One region of the Streptomyces javensis genome, then DNA from elsewhere that is predicted to be linked to it. Evidence: predicted binding sites of a transcription regulator. Region 1 holds the regulator's gene; each other region holds the start of a gene.

Region 1 (6,790 bases):
GTGGGGTCGCGCCCCGGGCCCTCGGAGTGGGGTTGCGCCTCCGGCCCCAGAGCGGGGCTATGCCCCAGGCGTCGGAGTGGGGCTGCGCCTCCGGCCCCAGACCGGGGCTCTGCCGCAGGCGTCGGAGTGGGGCTGTGCCTCAGGCCCCGGAGTGGGGGTGTGCCCCAGACCCCGGAGTGGGGTCGCGCCCCGGGCCCTCGGAGTGGGGTTGCGCCTCCGGCCCCAGAGCGGGGCTATGCCCCAGGCGTCGGAGTGGGGCTGCTCCCCAGGCCCCGGAGTGGGGGTGTGCCCCAGACCCCGGAGTGGGGTCGCGCCCCGGGCGTCGGAGTGGGGCTGCGCCTCCGGCCCCAGAGCGGAGCTCTGCCCCGGGCCCTCGGAGTGGGGCTGTGCCCCAGGCCCCCGAGCGGGGCTCCGCCCCAGGCCCCGGACCGGAGCTCTGCCCCAGACCCCCGAGCGGGCTTCTCCCCAGGCTCCGGGCCCAGGGCAGGGCCCCTGCCGCGCGGCGGAGCCGCACATCGAGGCGCGGGAAGGGGCGGGGAGGGGAAAGCACCGCTATGCGGCTCCGCGGGGTTCGCAGGGCGCCCTTGTAGGCCCGGTCGCCGGACGTCGCGGCGTTCGGGCGCCGTCTCGCGGTCCGGGTGGTGCCGGGCGTGCCGGACAATGGGGGCATGCCTTCCGTACTGCCTGATGGTGAGCCCATGCCCGAGGACGGCGCACTGCCCGCGACCGCTTTGGCGGGGGCGGAGCGGCGGCCGCTGGGGTTCTATCTGCATGTGCCGTACTGCGCCACCCGCTGCGGCTACTGCGATTTCAACACCTACACCGCCAGTGAGCTGCGCGGCTCCGGCGGTGTGCTCGCCTCGCGGGACAACTACGCCGAGCAGGTCGTCGAAGAGGTGCGGCTGGCGCGGAAGGTGCTGGGGGACGACCCGCGGGCCGTGGAGACCGTGTTCGTCGGCGGTGGGACCCCGACCCTGCTCGCCGCGGCGGACCTCGGGCGGATGCTCGGGGCGATCCGGGATGAGTTCGGGCTGGCCGAGGGGGCCGAGGTCACCACCGAGGCCAATCCGGAGTCGGTCGATCCGCGGTATCTGGCGGAGCTGCGGGAGGCGGGCTTCAACCGGATCTCCTTCGGGATGCAGAGCGCCCGGCAGCACGTCCTGAAGGTGCTGGACCGTACGCACACCCCAGGGCGGCCCGAGGCGTGTGTGGCCGAGGCGCGGGCGGCCGGATTCGGCCATGTGAACCTGGACCTGATCTACGGGACGCCCGGCGAGAGCGACGCGGACTGGCGTGCCTCCCTGGAGGCGGCCCTCGGGGCGGGCCCGGACCATGTCTCGGCGTATGCGCTGATCGTGGAGGAGGGCACCCAGCTGGCGCGGCGGATCCGGCGCGGCGAGGTGCCGATGACCGACGACGATGTGCACGCGGATCGCTATCTGATCGCCGAGGAGACCCTGTCGGCAGCCGGGTTCGTCTGGTACGAGGTCTCCAACTGGGCCACCTCGCCCGCCGGGCGCTGCCGCCACAACGAGTTGTACTGGCGCGGCGCCGACTGGTGGGGCGCGGGTCCCGGCGCGCACAGCCATGTGGGCGGCGTGCGGTGGTGGAACGTGAAGCACCCCGGGGCGTATGCACAGGCCCTGGGCGAGGGCCGGTCGCCCGGCGCGGGCCGGGAGCTGCTGTCCGCCGAGGAGCGCCGCGTGGAGCGGATCCTGCTGGAGCTGCGGCTGGCCGAGGGCTGCCCGCTGGAGCTGCTGCGCCCGGCCGGGGCGGCGGCCGCGGCACGGGCCCTGGAGGACGGCCTGCTGGAGCCGGAGCCGTACGGGCGCGGGCAGGCCGTGCTCACGCTCCGGGGGCGGCTGCTGGCGGACGCGGTGGTGCGGGACCTGGTGGACTGAGGCGGGGCCGTGCCGTGAGCCCCTAAGGGAACCCGTACGGGAGCCCTTACGGCGGCCGTCGGTCCGTAGGCGAGTCAATTGCCCGTACGGGAGCCATTAAGCCCTTACGGCGGCCGTCAGCCCGTACGGAGACCTCAGCCCCCTTACAGCGGCCGTCAGGCCGTCAGCCCCTTACGGCGGCCGTCAGCCCTGTGGGGCCGTCACGAAGTCGATCAATTCCTCCACCCGCCCCAGGAGCTCCGGCTGGAGGTCCTTGTAGGAGTGGACCGAGGACAGGATCCGCTGCCAGGCGGCCCCGGTGTTCTCCGGCCAGCCCAGGGCGCGGCAGACGCCCTTCTTCCAGTCCTGGCCGTGCGGCACCGTCGGCCAGGCCGGGATGGAGAGCGAGGACGGCTTCACGGCCTCCCAGATGTCGATGTAGGGGTGGCCGAGGACCAGCACATGCTCGCCGGTGACCTGCGCGGCGATGCGGGACTCCTTGGAGCCCGTCACCAGATGGTCGACGAGGACGCCGAGCCGGGCGTCCGGGCCGGGGGCGAAGTCGTCAACGATGGCGGGCAGGTCGTCGACGCCCTCCAGGTACTCCACGACGACGCCCTCGATGCGCAGATCGTCGCCCCAGACCCGCTCGACCAGCTCCGCGTCATGGCGCCCCTCGACATAGATGCGCCCCGCGCGGGCGACCCTCGCACGGGCTCCCGGCACGGCGATCGACCCCGAGGCCGTGCGCTGCGGCGCGCTGGGGGCCGCCGCGCGCGGGCGTACGAGCGTGACGACGCGCCCCTCGAGCAGAAAACCGCGCGGCTCCATGGGGAAGACGCGATGTTTGCCGAAGCGGTCCTCCAGAGTGACCGTCGGACCCTGGGCGGTCTTCTCGCAGCGGATCACCGCACCACAGAATCCGGTGGTGACCTCCTCCACGACGAGGTCCGGTTCGGCGGGGACCTCGGGGGCGGGCCGCTGCCGCTTCCAGGGCGGGGTCAGGTCCGGGTCGTACTGTCGCATCCGGATGACGATAGCGCGCGCCGGCCACCCGCTCCCGCAGGCGCACAACTGGCCGAACGACCAGGGGTGTCCGGCGGATCTTGATGCCTGCGGCGGGTTGTTCCCCACACCGCCCCAGCCCCTGCCCGCGTGGTCCGCCGGACAGCCCTAGGCGAACGACTAGAGCGAGTGACTGGAACGAGCGACTGGAGCGACGGTCAGCCGGACACGCCGAAGCGGGCGGCCAGTTCGTCGCGTTGGGCCCGTACGAACGCGGCGTCCACCACGGAGCCGTGCCCCGGGACGTACCGCGCGTCCGCGCTGCCGAGGGCGAGCAGCCGGTCGAGGGCGGCGGGCCAGTGGCCGGGGATCGCGTCGGGACCGGCCTGGGGCGTCCCGGACTCCTCCACCAGATCGCCGCAGAAGACCACCTCGGGCCGACCGGGCACCAGGACGGCCAGGTCATGGGCGGTGTGACCGGGCCCCACATTGGCCAGCAGCACCGTACGGCCGCCGAGGTCCAGGCTGAGCTCCCCGCAGACCAGGTGGTGCGGGGAGACCAGATGGTCCACCGCCTCGGTGGCGGCGTCCCGGTCCACCCCGTGGCGGATGGCGTCCTCGCGCAGCGCCTCCCGCTCGCGGCGCAGCAGCCCGTCCAGGCCCGTGGCTCCGTAGACCTCGCAGCCCGCGAAGGCGGCCGAGCCCAGGACATGGTCGAAGTGCGGATGGGTGAGCGCGATCCGGGTGGGGCGGCGGCCGGTCAGCCGGGTGATCCCGGAGCGCAGCTCGGCCCCGGCGCGCAGGGTCGCGCCGGTGTCCACGACGAGGATGTCGGTGCGTCCGACGACCACGCCGACCGTCTCGTCCCACTCCGGCATCCGACGGCGGGCCACACCGGGCGCGAGCCGCTCCCAGCCCGCCTCTTCCCAACACGTCTCCATACCGCGACGCTAGCTCAACGGGGATGGGGGAGAGTTGCTGCCAGCGGCGGCTCTTGCCCATGCCACCGCACCCCGCCGTACACTGGCGGAGGGGCTTTGGCACTCGTGCCCGGTGAGTGCCAGACGGACGACCTGATGAGACCGCTGGACTGGAGGTGCGCGGGGTGCTCAGCGAACGCAGACTCGAGGTGCTGCGTGCCATTGTCCAGGACTATGTGGGGACGGAGGAGCCGGTCGGCTCCAAGGCGCTCACCGAGCGGCACCGGCTGGGGGTCTCCCCGGCCACGGTGCGTAATGACATGGCCGCTCTGGAGGACGAGGGCTTCATCGCCCAGCCGCATACGAGCGCCGGGCGGATCCCCACGGACAAGGGCTATCGCCTCTTCGTGGACAAGCTGGCCGGAGTCAAGCCACTGTCCAGCCCGGAGCGGCGGGCCATTCAGAACTTCCTGGACGGTGCGGTCGACCTCGACGACGTGGTGGGGCGCACGGTCCGGCTGCTGGCGCAGCTGACCCGGCAGGTGGCGGTGGTGCAGTATCCGTCGCTGACCCGTTCGACGGTGCGCCATGTGGAGCTGCTCCCGCTGGCCCCGGCCCGGGTGATGCTGGTGTTGATCACCGACACGGGGCGGGTGGAGCAGCGCATGGTCGACTGCCCCACCCCGGTCACCGAGGATTCGCTCGCCGATCTGCGTGCCCGGCTCAACAGCCGGGTCGTGGGGCGGCGTTTCGCGGATGTGCCGCAGTTGGTGCAGGATCTTCCGGAGTCCTTCGAACAGGAGGACCGGGGGACCGTCTCGATCGTACTGTCGACCTTGCTCGAGACGCTCGTGGAGGAGACCGAGGAGCGGCTGATGATCGGCGGCACCGCGAACCTCACGCGTTTCGTGCATGATTTCCCCCTGACGATCCGGCCCGTTCTGGAGGCACTCGAGGAGCAGGTCGTCCTCCTCAAGCTGCTGGGCGAGGCCAAGGACTCGGGTATGACCGTGCGGATCGGGCATGAGAATGCTCACGAGGGGCTGACTGCCACCTCGGTCGTCGCGGTCGGCTACGGTTCCGGCGACGAGGCGGTCGCCAAACTCGGCGTGGTCGGACCGACCCGCATGGACTACCCCGGAACGATGGGAGCGGTACGCGCAGTGGCACGTTACGTCGGACAGATCCTGGCGGAGTCGTAAGTGGCGACGGACTACTACGCAGTCCTGGGCGTGCCTCGTGATGCCTCGCAGGACCAGATCAAGAAGGCATTCCGGCGGCTCGCCCGCGAGCTGCATCCGGACGTGAACCCGGATCCGAAGACCCAGGAGCGGTTCAAGGAGATCAACGCCGCTTACGAGGTCTTGTCGGACCCGCAGAAGAAGCAGGTCTACGACCTGGGCGGGGACCCGAACGCGGGGCCCGGCGGCGGTGGCGCCGGCGGCTTCGGCGCGGGTTTCGGCAACTTCTCCGACATCATGGACGCGTTCTTCGGCACCGCCTCGCAGCGCGGTCCGCGTTCCCGGACCCGGCGCGGTCAGGACGCGATGATCCGGCTGGACGTGGAGCTGAGCGAGGCCGCGTTCGGGACCACCAAGGACATCCAGGTCGACACCGCGGTCGTCTGCACGACGTGCAGCGGCGAGGGCGCGGCGCCGGGCACCTCGGCGCAGACCTGTGACATGTGCCGTGGTCGCGGTGAGGTCTCCCAGGTGACGCGGTCCTTCCTGGGCCAGGTCATGACCTCGCGGCCGTGCCCCCAGTGCCAGGGCTTCGGCACCGTGGTGCCGACCCCGTGCCCGGAGTGCGCGGGCGACGGCCGGATCCGCTCCCGGCGCACCCTTACGGTGAAGATCCCCGCCGGTGTGGACAACGGCACCAGGATCCAGCTGGCCGGTGAGGGCGAGGTCGGACCGGGCGGCGGCCCGGCGGGCGACCTGTACGTGGAGATCCACGAGGTGCCGCACCCCGTCTTCCAGCGGCGCGGTGACGACATGCACTGCACGGTGACGATCCCGATGACTGCGGCGGCCCTCGGCACCAAGGTGCCGCTGGAGACGCTGGACGGCCTGGAGGAGATCGACATCCGGCCCGGCACCCAGTCCGGCCAGTCGGTCCCGCTGCACCAGCGCGGCGTCACCCATCTGCGGGGCGGCGGCCGGGGCGACCTGATCGTGCACGTCGAGGTGACCACCCCGACCAAGCTGGACCCGGAGCAGGAGGAGCTGCTGCGGCGGCTGTCCAAGCTGCGCGGCGAGGAGCGCCCGACCGGCGAGTTCAAGCCGGGGCAGCAAGGGTTGTTCTCGCGGTTGAAGGACGCGTTCAACGGGCGGTAGGCGCTTCGGCCGGGGGTACGGGGGTTGGCCCCCGGGGGAGTGCGGCAAGCCGGGGCAGCAAGGGTTGTTCTCGCGGTTGAAGGACGCGTTCAACGGGCGGTAGGCGCGCCGGGCCGGGAGACGGCCCGCGCGGAGCCGCTGATCTCCGCGGCGCCCTTGATCCGGTGGTGAGCCGGTGCGGAGGGCATGACACGATGTGGCCATGTCCTCCGCGCTGACCGATCTTTACCGGTACCCGATCGTGCAGGCGCCGATGGCGGGTGGAGCCTCCTGCCCGCAGCTCGCCGCCACTGTCTCCGAGGCCGGTGGCCTCGGTTTCCTCGCCGCCGGCTACAAGACGCCGGAGGCGATGTATGAAGAGATCAAACAGCTGCGGGGGCTGACCGACCGGCCCTTCGGCATGAATCTGTTCATGCCGCAGCCGCCCAACCCCGACCCGGCCGCCGTCGCGGCCTACGGCGAGCGGCTCGCGGGCGAGGCGGCCTGGTACGAGACCTCGCTGGGCGACCCGGAGTCGGGCTCGGACGACGCGTACGACGCCAAGCTGGCCGTGCTGCTCGACAACCCCGTTCCGGTCGTCTCGTTCACCTTCGGCTGCCCGACCCGCGCCGTTCTCGACGCCCTCGCCAAGGTCGGCACCCGTACGGTC
Region 2 (6,790 bases), on a different contig from region 1:
AGAGTTACGGGGTTCGGCGGCCACCTTCGACACTCTACGTGAGGGCTCGTACACGGAGCAGCTTCGTCGCGCCGGTCGCGTCCTTCGCGCCTCCCCCATAGGGCAGCCCCCGAGGCAGTCCCTTCGGTGGCATTTGGCGACCTTGCTTCCAATTTGGCGGTCTGTGTGGCTAGATTCGCAATGAGTCATATTTACATCTACTTACACCGTAGGTGTACGACCCAGGACACAGCGTCCGCAGCCGATCGCTTCGAGGAGATAAGGCAATGGCAGATTTCTCCCGTCTTCCCGGCCCGAATGCCGACCTGTGGGACTGGCAGCTCCTGGCCGCGTGTCGCGGGGTCGACAGCTCGCTCTTCTTCCACCCGGAGGGGGAGCGCGGCGCTGCCCGCAGCGCACGTGAGATGTCGGCGAAAGAGGTGTGCATGCGCTGCCCGGTACGGGCGCAGTGCGCGGCCCACGCCCTTGCCGTACGCGAGCCCTACGGAGTGTGGGGCGGACTGACCGAGGACGAGCGCGAGGAGCTCATGGGGCGGGCGCGGCACCGCGCGGTCGCCAGTACGGGCGCCCCGGGATCGTGATCACGGCCTGACCCCGGCCAACTGAAGAAACGTTCCTTCTGCCGCCATCCGGCCTGTCACCACCCGGGCCCCGTCACCACCACGGCCCGTCGCCATCACGGTCTGTCACCACCCGGCCCGTCGCCGCCCGGCGCACGCGCGGACGGCCCACGAGGTGGTGTGCGCGCCGCTCATCTGCGGGCGGCCCGCTCCAGCCGGTCCAGCGTCGCCGCCACCGCCGGGACGCGGGCGAGGTCGGGCAGGGTCAGCGCCACCACTTCCCGCCGCACCGCCGGTTCCACCTCCAGCGTCACGGCGCCCTTGGTCCGGACCGACTCCAGCGCCAGCTCGGGCAGCACCGCGACCCCCAGCCCGGCCCCGACCAGGCCGACGACGGTCGGATAGTCGTCCGTCGCGAAGTCGATCCGCGGGGTGAAGCCCTCGGATTCGCACACCTCCACCAGATGTCCCCGGCAGCGCGGGCAACCCGCGATCCACGGCTCCCCGGCCAGCTCGGCGATCCCCACCGCCCCGGCGCCCGCCAGCTTGTGCCCCTCCGGCACCACGCCCACCAGCCGATCGCTCAGCAGCGGCCGCAGGACCAGGTCGTCCCACTCGCCGCCGCCTCCCGCGGCCGCCTCCGTCTCGGCGCTCACCTGCGGATACCGGAAGGCCAGCGCGATCTCGCAGTCGCCCGAGCGCAGCATCTCCACCGAGCCCGGCGGCTCGGCCTCCACGAGCGAGACCCGCGTTCCGGGGTGTGCCGCGCGCATCTCGGCGAGCGCCATGGGCACCAGGGTCGAGCTGCCGCTGGGGAAGGACACCAGCCGCACCCGGCCCGAGCGCAGCCCGGCGATGGCCGCGACCTCCTCCTCGGCGGCGGTCAGCCCGGCCAGGATCCCGCCGGCGTGCCGTACCAGCGCCCGGCCCGCCTCGGTCAGCCGCATCTCCCGTCCGCTGCGGATCAGCAGCGGAGTGCACGCGGCGCCCTCCAGGGCCTTCATCTGCTGGCTGACGGCGGGCTGGGTGCAGCCGAGCTCACGGGCGGCCGCGGAGAAGGAGCCGGTGGCGGCCACCGCGCGCAGCACCCTGAGATGGCGGGCCTCGATCATGCCTTGAGCATAAGGGACCCTTGGGTACGGCCCGGGATATTGCGTCGACGCTTTGGCCTGACTGTCCTACGGTGCGGTCATGCCGGATACACCACGCCCCCCAGCCGTCCTCACCGTGAACATCGGCCGCGCGATGCCGAGCACCCACACCGACTGCCCTGCGGGCACCGGTATCGACAAGCGGCCCGTCGACCGTCCGGTACGGGTCACGGCCCCCGGGCCGAAGGGCCGGGCCGGAAGCGGTCTGGCCGGTGACTCGGTCTGCGACCTCCGCCACCACGGCGGCGACGACCAGGCCGTCTACGCCTACGCCCGGGAGGACCTCGACGTCTGGGAGCGGGAGCTGGGCCGCGAACTGGCCAACGGCGCCTTCGGCGAGAACCTCACCACCAGCGGTATCGACGTCAACGGCGCCCTCGTCGGCGAGCGCTGGCGGGTGGGGAGCGAGCTGCTGCTGGAGGTGACCTCACCGCGCATCCCGTGCCGTACGTTCGCCGGCTGGCTGGGCGAGCGGGGGTGGCTCAAGCGGTTCACCCAGGCCGCCGTCCCCGGTGCGTATCTGCGGGTGCTCGAGCCCGGCGAGATCCGCTCGGGGGACGCGGTCGAGATCGTGCACCGGCCCGACCACGAGGTGACGGTCGCGTTCCTCTTCCGCGCCGAGACCACGGAGCGGGAGCTGCTGCCGAGGGTGCTGGCGGCCGGTGAGGCGCTGCATCCGGAGGCCCGGGAGACCGCCCTGAAGTACCGGTCCGCGAAGGCGATCTGACGGATCCGGACTGACGGAAGCGCTCATTCCGGCGCAGATCGCTCACGGTGCCGCTCGGCGGTCCGCCGGGGCCCGCCATGGCCGATAACGTGCGCGTATGACGACTGCATTGATTACCGGAACCACCGCGGGCATCGGCGCCGCCTTCGCGGGCCGGCTCGCCGCCGACGGGCACAATCTGGTGCTCGTCGCACGCGATGAGAAGCGGCTGCGGGAGCAGGCGGCGGATCTGCACGACCGGCACGGCGTGGAGGCGGACGTGCTGGTGGCGGACCTCTCCGAGGATGACGGGATCGCTGCGGTCGAGGCCCGGCTGAAGGACCGTACCCACCCGGTCGATCTGCTCGTCAACAACGCCGGTTTCGGCAACCGCGCCCGCTATCTGGAGGTGCCGATCGCCGATGAGCTGCGGATGCTGAAGCTGCACTGCGAGGCGGTGCTGCGGCTGACCAGCGCGGGGGCCGGGACGATGCGGGACCGGGGGCGCGGCGGGGTGATCAACGTGGCGTCGGTCGCGGCCTTCTTCCCGCGCGGGACGTACGGGGCGAGCAAGGCGTGGGTCGTGCAGTTCACGCAGGGCGCGGCGAAGGACCTGGCGCGCTCGGGGGTGCGGCTGATGGCGCTGTGCCCGGGGTTCGTCCGTACGGAGTTCCACGCGCGGGCGGGGATCAAGGACACCAGCGTGCCGAGCTGGATGTGGCTGGACCCGGACCGGCTGGTCACGGCGGCGCTGAAGGATTTCGCCCGGGGCAAGTCGCTGTCCATCCCCGATCCGCGCTACAAGGCGATGTCGAGCCTGGCGAAGCTGGCCCCGCGCTCGGCCCTCTCCTCCATCTCCTCCAAGGTCGGCCGCCCTCCGGCCAAGGGGTAGCCGTCCGGCGGAACCGGAACACACCGGGACCGGGACGGCACCGGAACAGGAACCGGAACACACGAAGGCGCGGCCGCCCGGTGGGCGGCCGCGCCTTCGCGCTGCTTGTGGCGGAACGCCGGAGCGTCAGTGCGCGTGACCGTGGCCGTGGCCGGCGGCCTCGGCCTCTTCCTCGGCCGGCTTCTCGACCACCAGGGTCTCGGTGGTGAGCAGCAGCGAGGCGATCGACGCCGCGTTCTCCAGCGCGGAGCGGGTGACCTTGACCGGGTCGATGACGCCGGCCTTCACCAGGTCGCCGTACTCCTCGGTGGCCGCGTTGTAGCCGTGGCCCTTCTCGAGCTCGGCGACCTTCGAGGTGATCACGTAGCCCTCGAGACCGGCGTTCTCGGCGATCCAGCGCAGCGGCTCGACCGCGGCGCGGCGGACCACGGCGACACCGGTGGCCTCGTCGCCCTCCAGGCCCAGGCTGTTCTCCAGCACCTTCGCGGCGTGGACCAGCGCGGAGCCACCACCGGAGACGATGCCCTCCTCGACCGCGGCGCGGGTCGCGGAGATGGCGTCCTCCAGACGGTGCTTCTTCTCCTTGAGCTCGACCTCGGTGGCCGCGCCCACGCGGATCACGCACACGCCGCCGGCCAGCTTGGCGAGCCGCTCCTGGAGCTTCTCGCGGTCCCAGTCGGAGTCCGTGGACTCGATCTCGGCCTTGATCTGGGCGACGCGGCCGGAGACCTCGTCCGCCTTGCCGCCACCGTCGACGATCGTGGTGTCGTCCTTGGTGACGGTCACGCGGCGGGCGGTGCCCAGCACGTCCAGGCCGACCTGGTCGAGCTTGAGGCCGACCTCCTCGGCGATGACGGTGCCGCCCGTAAGGGTGGCGATGTCGCCGAGCATGGCCTTACGGCGGTCACCGAAGCCCGGGGCCTTCACCGCGACCGCGTTGAAGGTGCCGCGGATCTTGTTGACGACGAGGGTGGAGAGGGCCTCGCCCTCCACGTCCTCGGCGATGATCAGCAGCGGCTTGCTGGCGTTGGCCTGGATGATCTTCTCCAGGAGCGGCAGCAGGTCCTGGATGGAGGAGATCTTGCCCTGGTGGATCAGGATGTACGGGTCGTCGAGGACGGCCTCCATCCGCTCCTGGTCGGTGACCATGTACGGCGAGAGGTAGCCCTTGTCGAAGGCCATGCCCTCGGTGAAGTCGAGCTCCAGACCGAAGGTGTTGGACTCCTCGACGGTGATGACACCGTCCTTGCCGACCTTGTCCATCGCCTCGGCGATCAGCTCGCCGACCTGCTTGTCCTGGGCGGACAGCCCGGCCACGGCGGCGATGTCGGACTTCTCGTCGATCGGGCGGGCGGTGGCCAGCAGGTCGTCCGAGACGGCCTTGACTGCCGCGTCGATGCCCTTCTTCAGGGCGGCCGGGGAGGCGCCGGCGGCCACGTTCTTCAGGCCCTCGCGCACCAGCGCCTGGGCCAGCACGGTGGCCGTGGTGGTGCCGTCACCCGCGATGTCGTTGGTCTTGGTCGCCACCTCCTTGACGAGCTGCGCGCCAAGGTTCTCGTACGGGTCCTCGACCTCGACCTCACGGGCGATCGTGACACCGTCGTTGGTGATGGTGGGGGCACCGAACTTCTTGTCGATGACGACATTGCGGCCACGGGGGCCGATGGTCACCTTGACGGTGTCCGCGAGCTTGTTGACGCCGCGCTCGAGGGCGCGACGGGCGTCCTCGTCGAACTTCAGGATCTTCGCCATGAGTTGCGTATGTCCTCTCAAACAAGCCGTGCCCCGACCCCGGTTTCAGATGACACGGGCACCGGGGCACGGCTCATAGGCAAAACTTCGGTGATTACTTCTCGACGATCGCGAGGACGTCGCGAGCCGAGAGGACGAGGTACTCCTCGCCGCTGTACTTCACCTCGGTGCCGCCGTACTTGCTGTAGAGCACGACGTCACCGACGGAGACGTCGAGCGGAAGGCGCTTGCCGTCCTCGAAGCGGCCCGGGCCCACGGCCAGGACGACGCCCTCCTGGGGCTTTTCCTTGGCGGTGTCCGGAATGACCAGGCCCGAAGCCGTGGTCTGCTCGGCGTCGAGCGGCTGGACCACAATGCGGTCCTCGAGCGGCTTGATGGCAACCTTGGAGCTGGTGGTCGTCACGATCCGACCTCCCCCTTCGGAGATCTCACGGGGTCAACTGTCTGAGGTGGCGACCAGGTGGATCCGTCGTCGCGGGTGCCGGACCTGCCCGTCGCTGTATCCCTGGCACTCATCGGTCCCGAGTGCCAGCCTCGACATTATGACGCGGTTAGCACTCAGTCAACTAGAGTGCCAAGCGACGCGGTGGCGGCCTCAGGTGGAGGCCGGATGTGGTGGAGGTCAGATGTAGTCCTCCAGCCGAGCCACCGCGAACCCCTGCGCCTGAACCTCCCGCAGCAGCGAAGTGATCATGTCGGTCATCGTCGCGCCCTTCAACATGTCCGGGCCGCGGAAGTGGGCGAGGATGATGTCCCCTGGCCGGAGCCCGCCGCCCGAGCGGTACACCAGTCCATCGGGCTCCATCTCCGCACTCCACAGCACCGCCTTCGCCAGCCCGCAGTCCGCCGCCGCCCGCAGCGTGTCCCGGTCGTAGTCCCCGTAAGGCGGACGGAAGAGGTGGGGCTCCAGGCCGAGGCGGTAGTGCAGGACGTCCTGCTGACCGCAGATCTCATGGAGCTGGAATTCGTAGCCCTGGCCCGCGAGCTCGGGGTGGGTGAGGGTGTGGTTGCCGATCCGGTTCCCGAGCTCACGCAGCCGGCGGAAGTAGTCGTAGTGGTCGCCGATCACCTCGTCCTCCAGGAACTGCGTGAACGGCAGACCGAGGTCCCGGGCCTGGTCGACGAAGGCCGGGTCCTTCTCGATCCCGTCGTCGAGCGTCAGGAAAACCACCCGATCGGTGGTGGCGACCCGGCGGATGACCGTCGCCAGTCCGGGTACCGGTGGCCACACCGCGGCGAGCGGTGGCTTGACCGAGGGCGGGGGCGGCGGCGGGGTCAGGGGCCGGTCCAGCCCCCAGCGGCGGTACGCGTCCGGGAACCCCGCCGAGGCGGAGCCCGCCGCCGGACCCGATGGCGGCGCGCCGTCCTCGTGCCCGCTCCCCGCCGACGACGGCGGCCCGGACGTCCCGGACGCGGTGTGCGGACCGGCGGAGGCCGACTCCAGCAGACCGGCCGCCTTCCCCGTCCGGGTGTGCGGCTCCGAAGAGCCGAGCGCCCCGCAGCCGGCGAGCACGGCCGCCGCGGCGGTGAGAACCAGACACCTTGAAAGACCAGCCTTGATCATCATCACAAAAGCGATCTTCAGCTCTATGGCGCCGGCCCGCGCGCCGAGCGGGGTGCGAATGCTCCCTTGGGAGCGGAGAGAATGGGCCATGTGGACGTTGACGCCTTCGATTCACTGCTCGGCGACGAGGGGCAGGCGCTGCTCTCCGCGCTCCGCGACTACGAC
Region 3 (6,790 bases), on a different contig from region 1:
TCACCAGCTGAAGCGTGGGGTCGGTCAGCAGCGGACCGACGATCCCCGAGACAAAGCGTGCCTCGAATTCCCGCAGGTCGGCGTCGATGAAGCAGACGATGTCGCCGCTGGTGGCCAGCAGGGACCGCCACAGCACCTCGCCCTTGCCGGGCAGCGCGGGCAGCCGGGGCAGCAGCGAGTCGCGGGGGACGACGGTGGCGCCCGCCGCCGCGGCGACCTCCGCGGTGCGGTCCGTGGAACCGGAGTCCAGCACCACCAGCTCATCCACCAGCGGCATCGCCCCGCCCATCAGTTCACGCCGGATCGTGTCGGCGATCTCGCCGACCGTGGCCTCCTCGTTCAGGGCGGGCAGGACCACGCTCACCGTCGTCGTCGCGGCCCGCTTCGCGGCCAGCAGGCGATCCAGCGGACGGTCGTCGGCAGACCAGGAGCGACGCTTCAGCCAGCGCTCCACCTCATCCAGCACCTGTGTGTCTCCCCTGTTGTGGTCACTGTGACCCATCTCGCGCATCGGACGGCTACCTCAACCATCCGGGCCTTCGGTTACAGTCTTGAACAACGCACATGGCCGTCGTATGTCGGGGTCGACCTCGATGTTTACCGACGTACCGACGACGCTGTGCCGACAAACGCCCCGGTTCCGCCCGGTGCCATACCGCTCATCCAGAGGGGCAGAGGGAACGGCCCGTTGAAGCCCCGGCAACCCTCCAGCTGATCTCGCATTCCGCAGCGAGGCTCCCAGCTCGGGAAGGTGCCAATTCCGTCTCGTGGCGAAATGCGTCGCGAGGAAGATGAGGAGAAAGGGCCTCGCCATCCATGGCTGTGCAGTCAGTAGAAAGCTCAACGACCTCCTCCACCTCCGGTGCCTTCGGCCCCGCGGTCGCATTGTCCTGCCGGGAGTGCGGTGAGCGCTTCGAGCTCGGTCCGATCTTCGCGTGCGAGGCCTGTTTCGGGCCCCTCGAGGTCGCGTACGAGCTCCCGGCCGGCGACCCGGAGGGGCTGCGCCGGCAGATCGAGGCGGGTCCGAACAGCATCTGGCGCTACGCCCCGCTGCTGCCCGTCCCCGCGGACGTGGCGGATCTGCCGAGCCTGAACCCCGGCTTCACCCAGCTGGTCAAGGCCGACCACCTCGCCCGTGAGCTCGGCGTGACCGGTGAGCTGCACATCAAGGACGACTCCGGGAACCCGACCCACTCCTTCAAGGACCGGGTCGTCGCCATCGCCGTCCAGGCCGCCCGCACCTTCGGCTTCACCACCCTCTCCTGCTCCTCCACCGGCAACCTCGCCGGGGCGGTGGGCGCCGCGGCCGCCCGCGCGGGCTTCCGCTCCTGCGTCTTCATCCCGCACGACCTGGAGGCGGGCAAGGTCGTCATGGCCGCGGTCTACGGCGGTGAGCTGGTCGGCATCGAGGGCACCTACGACGACGTCAACCGCTTCTGTAGCGAGCTGATCGGCGACCCGGCGGGCGAGGGCTGGGGCTTCGTCAACGTCAATCTGCGGCCGTACTACGGCGAGGGCTCCAAGACCCTGGCGTACGAGATCTGCGAGCAGCTCGGCTGGCGGCTGCCGGACCAGATCGTCGTCCCGATCGCCTCCGGCTCCCAGCTCACCAAGATCGACAAGGGGCTGAAGGAGCTGATCGCGATCGGTCTGGTCGAGGACCGGCCCTACAAGATCTTCGGCGCCCAGGCCGAGGGCTGCTCCCCGGTCTCCGCCGCCTTCAAGGCCGGCCATGACGTCGTCCGGCCGCAGAAGCCGCGGACCATCGCCAAGTCGCTGGCCATCGGCAACCCCGCGGACGGCCCGTACGTCCTGGACATCGCCCGCCGTACGGGTGGCGCGGTGGAGGACGTGAACGACGAGCAGATCGTCGACGCCATCAAGCTGCTGGCCCGCACCGAGGGGATCTTCGCGGAGACCGCGGGCGGCGTGACCGTCGGCGTGACCAAGAAGCTGATCGAGGACGGTCTGCTCGACCCGTCCCTGACGACCGTCGTGCTCAACACCGGCGACGGCCTCAAGACCCTCGACGCGGTGGCCCCCACCACGGGTCCCTCCGCCATCATCCGCCCCACCCTTGACTCGTTCCGAGAGGCTGGCCTCGCATGAGCGTCAACGTCCGAATCCCGACCATCCTCCGCACCTACACCGGCGGTCAGGCCGAGGTCCCGGCCGAGGGCGCGACCCTCGCCGAGGTCCTGGCGGACCTGGAGAAGAACCACGCGGGCATCTCGGCCCGCGTCCTGGACGACACCGGCAAGCTCCGCCGCTTCGTGAACGTCTACGTCAACGACGACGACGTCCGCTTCGCCGACGGCCTGGCCACGGCGACCCCGGACGGCGCCGGGATCTCGATCATCCCGGCGGTCGCGGGCGGCTGCTGACCCCGCGTCCCCCTCCTCACCTTTGGCATCGCCCCGTCCGGGGACAACCGGACGGGGCGATTCCGTGTGTGGAATCGCGATACAGTTGCCCGGATTCCCCGACGGCTCCGGGGTCGGAGCCACATATGAGAACTCGTCAAGTTGTGCGTAAAGTGTGAGCACGAATTGCCGGGTTGGTTCCTTATGTCCGGCCCGGCTTGCCCGAACTTCACATAATTCCTCACTTTTAACCGTTCGACCGTGCCCAGAATTCTCGTCCGATTGACCTGTTGCAGAGGGCGTTGGGACGGATACATTCAGCGGCGGTCGACGCGTTCCGGCGCACACCCCCCACATCCGGGGGGTGAGGTCTGACCCGGGTCCGCGGAGTGCGGTCCTGCGCAAGGGCCAGCAATAGGGGAGTTAGGAATGGCTCAGGGCACCGTCAAGTGGTTCAACGCGGAGAAGGGGTACGGCTTCATCGCGGTCGACGGTGGTGCGGACGTGTTCGTCCACTACAGCGCGATCCAGATGGACGGGTACCGCACCCTCGAGGAAGGCCAGCGGGTCGAGTTCGAGATCTCGCAGGGTCAGAAGGGCCCGCAGGCCGACATGGTCCGCGTGGCCGTAGGCTGACGCGCCGACGCGACGCAGCTGAACGAACAAGTCTGAAGGGTCCGTGTCCCGAACAGGGTACGGGCCCTTCGGCGTGTCCGCGCTGATCATCAGCGGCTTGGCGCAAGGGCGCATGAGCGCAATGCCGCTTGCACTCGATGGGTCCGAGTGCTAATCATTGGCGTTAGCACTCTGACGTTGAGAGTGACAGAAGGACCGGGTCGGTGAGGCCCGCCAGGCCATGCGGGGTAAGGAACCGCGCGGCAGGCAGGTCGTCCGTCGCGGGCGCCAGCGCGGTCCGGAGCAATCCACCCCGTCTCTGGGAGGACCACTTCACATGGCCAAGATCATCGCGTTCGACGAGGAGGCGCGGCGCGGCCTCGAGCGCGGGATGAACCAGCTCGCCGACGCCGTCAAGGTCACCCTCGGCCCCAAGGGCCGCAACGTCGTCCTCGAGAAGAAGTGGGGCGCCCCCACGATCACCAACGATGGTGTGTCCATCGCCAAGGAGATCGAGCTCGAGGACGCGTACGAGAAGATCGGCGCCGAGCTGGTCAAGGAGGTCGCGAAGAAGACGGACGACGTCGCCGGTGACGGCACGACGACCGCGACCGTCCTCGCCCAGGCGCTGGTCAAGGAGGGCCTCCGCAACGTCGCCGCGGGCGCCAACCCGATGGCGCTCAAGCGCGGCATCGAGAAGGCCGTCGAGGCCGTCTCCGCCCAGCTTCTCGAGCAGGCCAAGGACGTGGAGACCAAGGAGCAGATCGCCTCCACCGCCTCCATCTCCGCCGCCGACACCCAGATCGGTGAGCTCATCGCCGAGGCGATGGACAAGGTCGGCAAGGAAGGTGTCATCACCGTCGAGGAGTCGCAGACCTTCGGGCTCGAGCTCGAGCTCACCGAGGGCATGCGCTTCGACAAGGGCTACATCTCCCCGTACTTCGCGACGGACATGGAGCGTATGGAGGCGTCGCTCGACGACCCGTACATCCTGATCGTCAACTCCAAGATCAGCAGCGTGAAGGACCTCCTCCCGCTGCTCGAGAAGGTCATGCAGTCGGGCAAGCCGCTGCTGATCATCGCCGAGGACGTCGAGGGCGAGGCCCTGGCGACCCTGGTCGTCAACAAGATCCGTGGCACCTTCAAGTCCGTCGCCGTCAAGGCCCCGGGCTTCGGTGACCGCCGTAAGGCCATGCTCGGCGACATCGCCATCCTCACCGGTGGCACCGTCATCTCCGAGGAGGTCGGCCTCAAGCTGGAGAACGCCGGTCTCGACCTGCTCGGCCGCGCCCGCAAGATCACGGTCACCAAGGACGAGACCACGATCGTGGACGGCGCCGGCGACACCGAGCAGGTGCAGGGCCGCGTCAACCAGATCCGCGCCGAGATCGAGAACTCGGACTCGGACTACGACCGCGAGAAGCTCCAGGAGCGCCTGGCGAAGCTGGCCGGCGGCGTGGCCGTCATCAAGGCCGGTGCCGCCACCGAGGTCGAGCTCAAGGAGCGCAAGCACCGCATCGAGGACGCGGTGCGCAACGCCAAGGCCGCCGTCGAGGAGGGCATCGTCGCCGGTGGTGGCGTGGCCCTGCTCCAGACCGTCTCGGTCTTCGAGAAGCTGGAGCTCGAGGGCGACGAGGCCACCGGTGCCCAGGCCGTGCGCCTGGCCCTGGAGGCCCCGCTGAAGCAGATCGCGGTCAACGCCGGTCTCGAGGGCGGCGTCGTGGTCGAGAAGGTGCGCAACCTGACCCCGGGTCACGGCCTCAACGCCGCGACCGGTGAGTACGTGGACCTGATCGCCGAGGGCATCATCGACCCGGCCAAGGTCACGCGCTCCGCGCTCCAGAACGCCGCGTCGATCGCCGCGCTGTTCCTCACCACCGAGGCCGTCATCGCCGACAAGCCGGAGAAGGCCGCCCCGGCGGGCGCTCCGGGCGGCATGCCGGGCGGTGACATGGACTTCTGATCGACTCGGCGCGTTCGTTCGCCGGTCGGTCGTACCGTCCGAGACGTCGGGGCGGCACCCTCTCCCAGGGGTGCCGCCCCGACGGCGTGTCCGGGCCCGTGCGTCAGCCCGTGGCGGCCTCCAGGGCGGCGCGCAGATGGCCGTGTGCCTCGGTGAGCAGCTTCTCGGCGGTCGGGGCGTCCACCTCGCCCAGGATGGTGAGGATCGCGTTCTTCACCTCGCCGTCCGTGGCCGCCAGCGCGCTCTCGATCCGTTCGTCGGAGGCGCCGGTCGCCAGGGAGACGATCCTCCGCGAACGGGCCCGCAGCTTGTCGTTGGAGGCGCGCACATCGACCATCAGATTCCCGAAGGTCTTGCCCAGCCGGATCATGGTGATGGTCGAGATCATGTTGAGCACCAGCTTCTGGGCCGTGCCCGCCTTCAGCCGGGTCGAGCCGGTGAGCAGCTCAGGGCCCACGATGATCTCGATGCCGTGGTCGGCCGCGGCGGCGAGCGCCGATCCGGCGTTGCAGGACAGCCCGACGGTGAGCGCGCCGCGCCGCCGGGCGTGCTCGACCGCGCCCACGGCGTACGGGGTGCGGCCGGAGGCCGAGACGCCGACCACGGTGTCGTCGGGCCCGATCCCGAGCCGGTCGAGGTCCCGGGCGGCCAGCTCCGCGCTGTCCTCCGCGCCCTCGACCGAGGTCACCATGGCGTCCGGGCCGCCCGCGATCACCCCGACGACCTGTTCGGGCCGGGTGTTGAAGGTGGGCGGGCACTCGCTCGCGTCGAGCACCCCGAGCCGTCCGGCGGTGCCCGCGCCCGTATAGAGGAGGCGGCCGCCACGGGACATCCGCGCGGCGATGGCGTCGATGGCGGCGGCGATACGGGGGAGCTGACCGGCGACGGCGGTGGGGACGGCGGCGTCCTCCGCGTTCATGATCCGGGCGATCTCGAGGGTTTCGAGCCGGTCGATCTCGGCGAGTTCGGGGCGGAACGCCTCGGTGGTCAGGGTGTCGAGCTGGGCGCGGAGCCGTGCGGAGTCGGCGGTAGTCATGGCGAAGCGGCTCTTTCCGGTACGTCAGCGTGAGGGTGGGGGTGACGGTGACTTGGAAGGGCGGTCACCGGGCGAATCAGTGACGGGTATCGGGGGTGGGCGCGCGCGGGCGCGACCGGCGGGGCTCGGCGGTGCCCGGGACCGGCCGGGTTCAGCGATTCCCGGGACCGGCCGGGCTCAGCGCTGCCCGGGGCGCGGATCGTGGCGGTGCGCGAGCGCCTCGTACGACGCGGAGAGCGCGGGCGCCGCCGATTCGTACGTCCGCTGGGCGACCCCTATGAACAGGCAGTCCACCACCAGCAGCTGGCTGGTCCGGCTGGCCATGGCCGCCGGGCGCAGCTCGCTCTCGCGGGCGGTGGAGGTGGTGAGCACCAGGTCCGCGTACTGCGCGACCTCGCCGTTCGGCCGTCCGGTGATCGCGACGGTGGTCGCCCCGTGCTCGAAGGCCACCCGCAGCGGCTCGATGACGTCCGTCGTGCGCCCGGAGTGGGTGATCGCGATGGCGACGTCGCCGGAGTGCAGCTGGACCGCGTTGGTGACCGCGAGGTGCGGATCGGCGTGGGCGTGGGCTATCAGCCCGATGCGCAGCAGCTTCTGGACCAGGTCCTGGCCGACGAGGCTGGACGCCCCGACCCCGTACACATCGATCCGGCGGGCGGCGGCCAGCGCGGAGACGGCCGCCTCGACCTGGCTGGTGTCCAGTCCGGCGGCGGTGTCGGCGAGGCACTGCTGCTCCTCCCGCGCCAGCTTGGTGACCACGTCGGCGATCGGATCGTCCACCGCGATGTCCGCGGTGACGGCCGGGGCCCGGCC

Evidence for each region. The regulator HrcA, encoded in region 1, represses chaperone genes, less so after heat shock. The targets are predictions, from matches to a motif close to TTNGCACTCNGNNNNNCNGAGTGCNAA.
Region 2: groES (co-chaperone GroES) is a predicted target of HrcA. The motif match lies at 5,613-5,639, and genes of this name have one in related genera.
Region 3: groL (chaperonin GroEL) is a predicted target of HrcA. The motif match lies at 3,127-3,153, and genes of this name have one in related genera.

Annotation. Positions count from the first base shown of each region.
Region 1 is NZ_BAAAIF010000065.1:13,226-20,015, reverse strand. Features, by position in the region: gene hemW (radical SAM family heme chaperone HemW) at 669-1,901, shown strand; gene ABD329_RS37565 (DUF3097 domain-containing protein) at 2,085-2,906, opposite strand; gene ABD329_RS37560 (MBL fold metallo-hydrolase) at 3,104-3,826, opposite strand; gene hrcA (heat-inducible transcriptional repressor HrcA) at 3,991-5,007, shown strand; gene dnaJ (molecular chaperone DnaJ) at 5,008-6,141, shown strand; gene ABD329_RS37545 (nitronate monooxygenase) at 6,344-6,790, shown strand, end outside.
Region 2 is NZ_BAAAIF010000044.1:55,125-61,914, forward strand. Features, by position in the region: gene ABD329_RS31350 (WhiB family transcriptional regulator) at 267-581, shown strand; gene ABD329_RS31355 (LysR family transcriptional regulator) at 752-1,672, opposite strand; gene ABD329_RS31360 (MOSC domain-containing protein) at 1,752-2,438, shown strand; gene ABD329_RS31365 (SDR family NAD(P)-dependent oxidoreductase) at 2,536-3,309, shown strand; gene groL (chaperonin GroEL) at 3,436-5,061, opposite strand; gene groES (co-chaperone GroES) at 5,156-5,464, opposite strand; gene ABD329_RS31380 (polysaccharide deacetylase family protein) at 5,684-6,715, opposite strand; gene ABD329_RS31385 (class I SAM-dependent methyltransferase) at 6,707-6,790, shown strand, end outside.
Region 3 is NZ_BAAAIF010000034.1:97,824-104,613, forward strand. Features, by position in the region: gene ABD329_RS27165 (glucosyl-3-phosphoglycerate synthase) at 1-466, opposite strand, end outside; SAM riboswitch class I at 657-798, shown strand; gene thrC (threonine synthase) at 817-2,109, shown strand; gene ABD329_RS27175 (MoaD/ThiS family protein) at 2,106-2,384, shown strand; gene ABD329_RS27180 (cold-shock protein) at 2,793-2,999, shown strand; gene groL (chaperonin GroEL) at 3,316-4,941, shown strand; gene murQ (N-acetylmuramic acid 6-phosphate etherase) at 5,045-5,977, opposite strand; gene ABD329_RS27195 (MurR/RpiR family transcriptional regulator) at 6,155-6,790, opposite strand, start outside.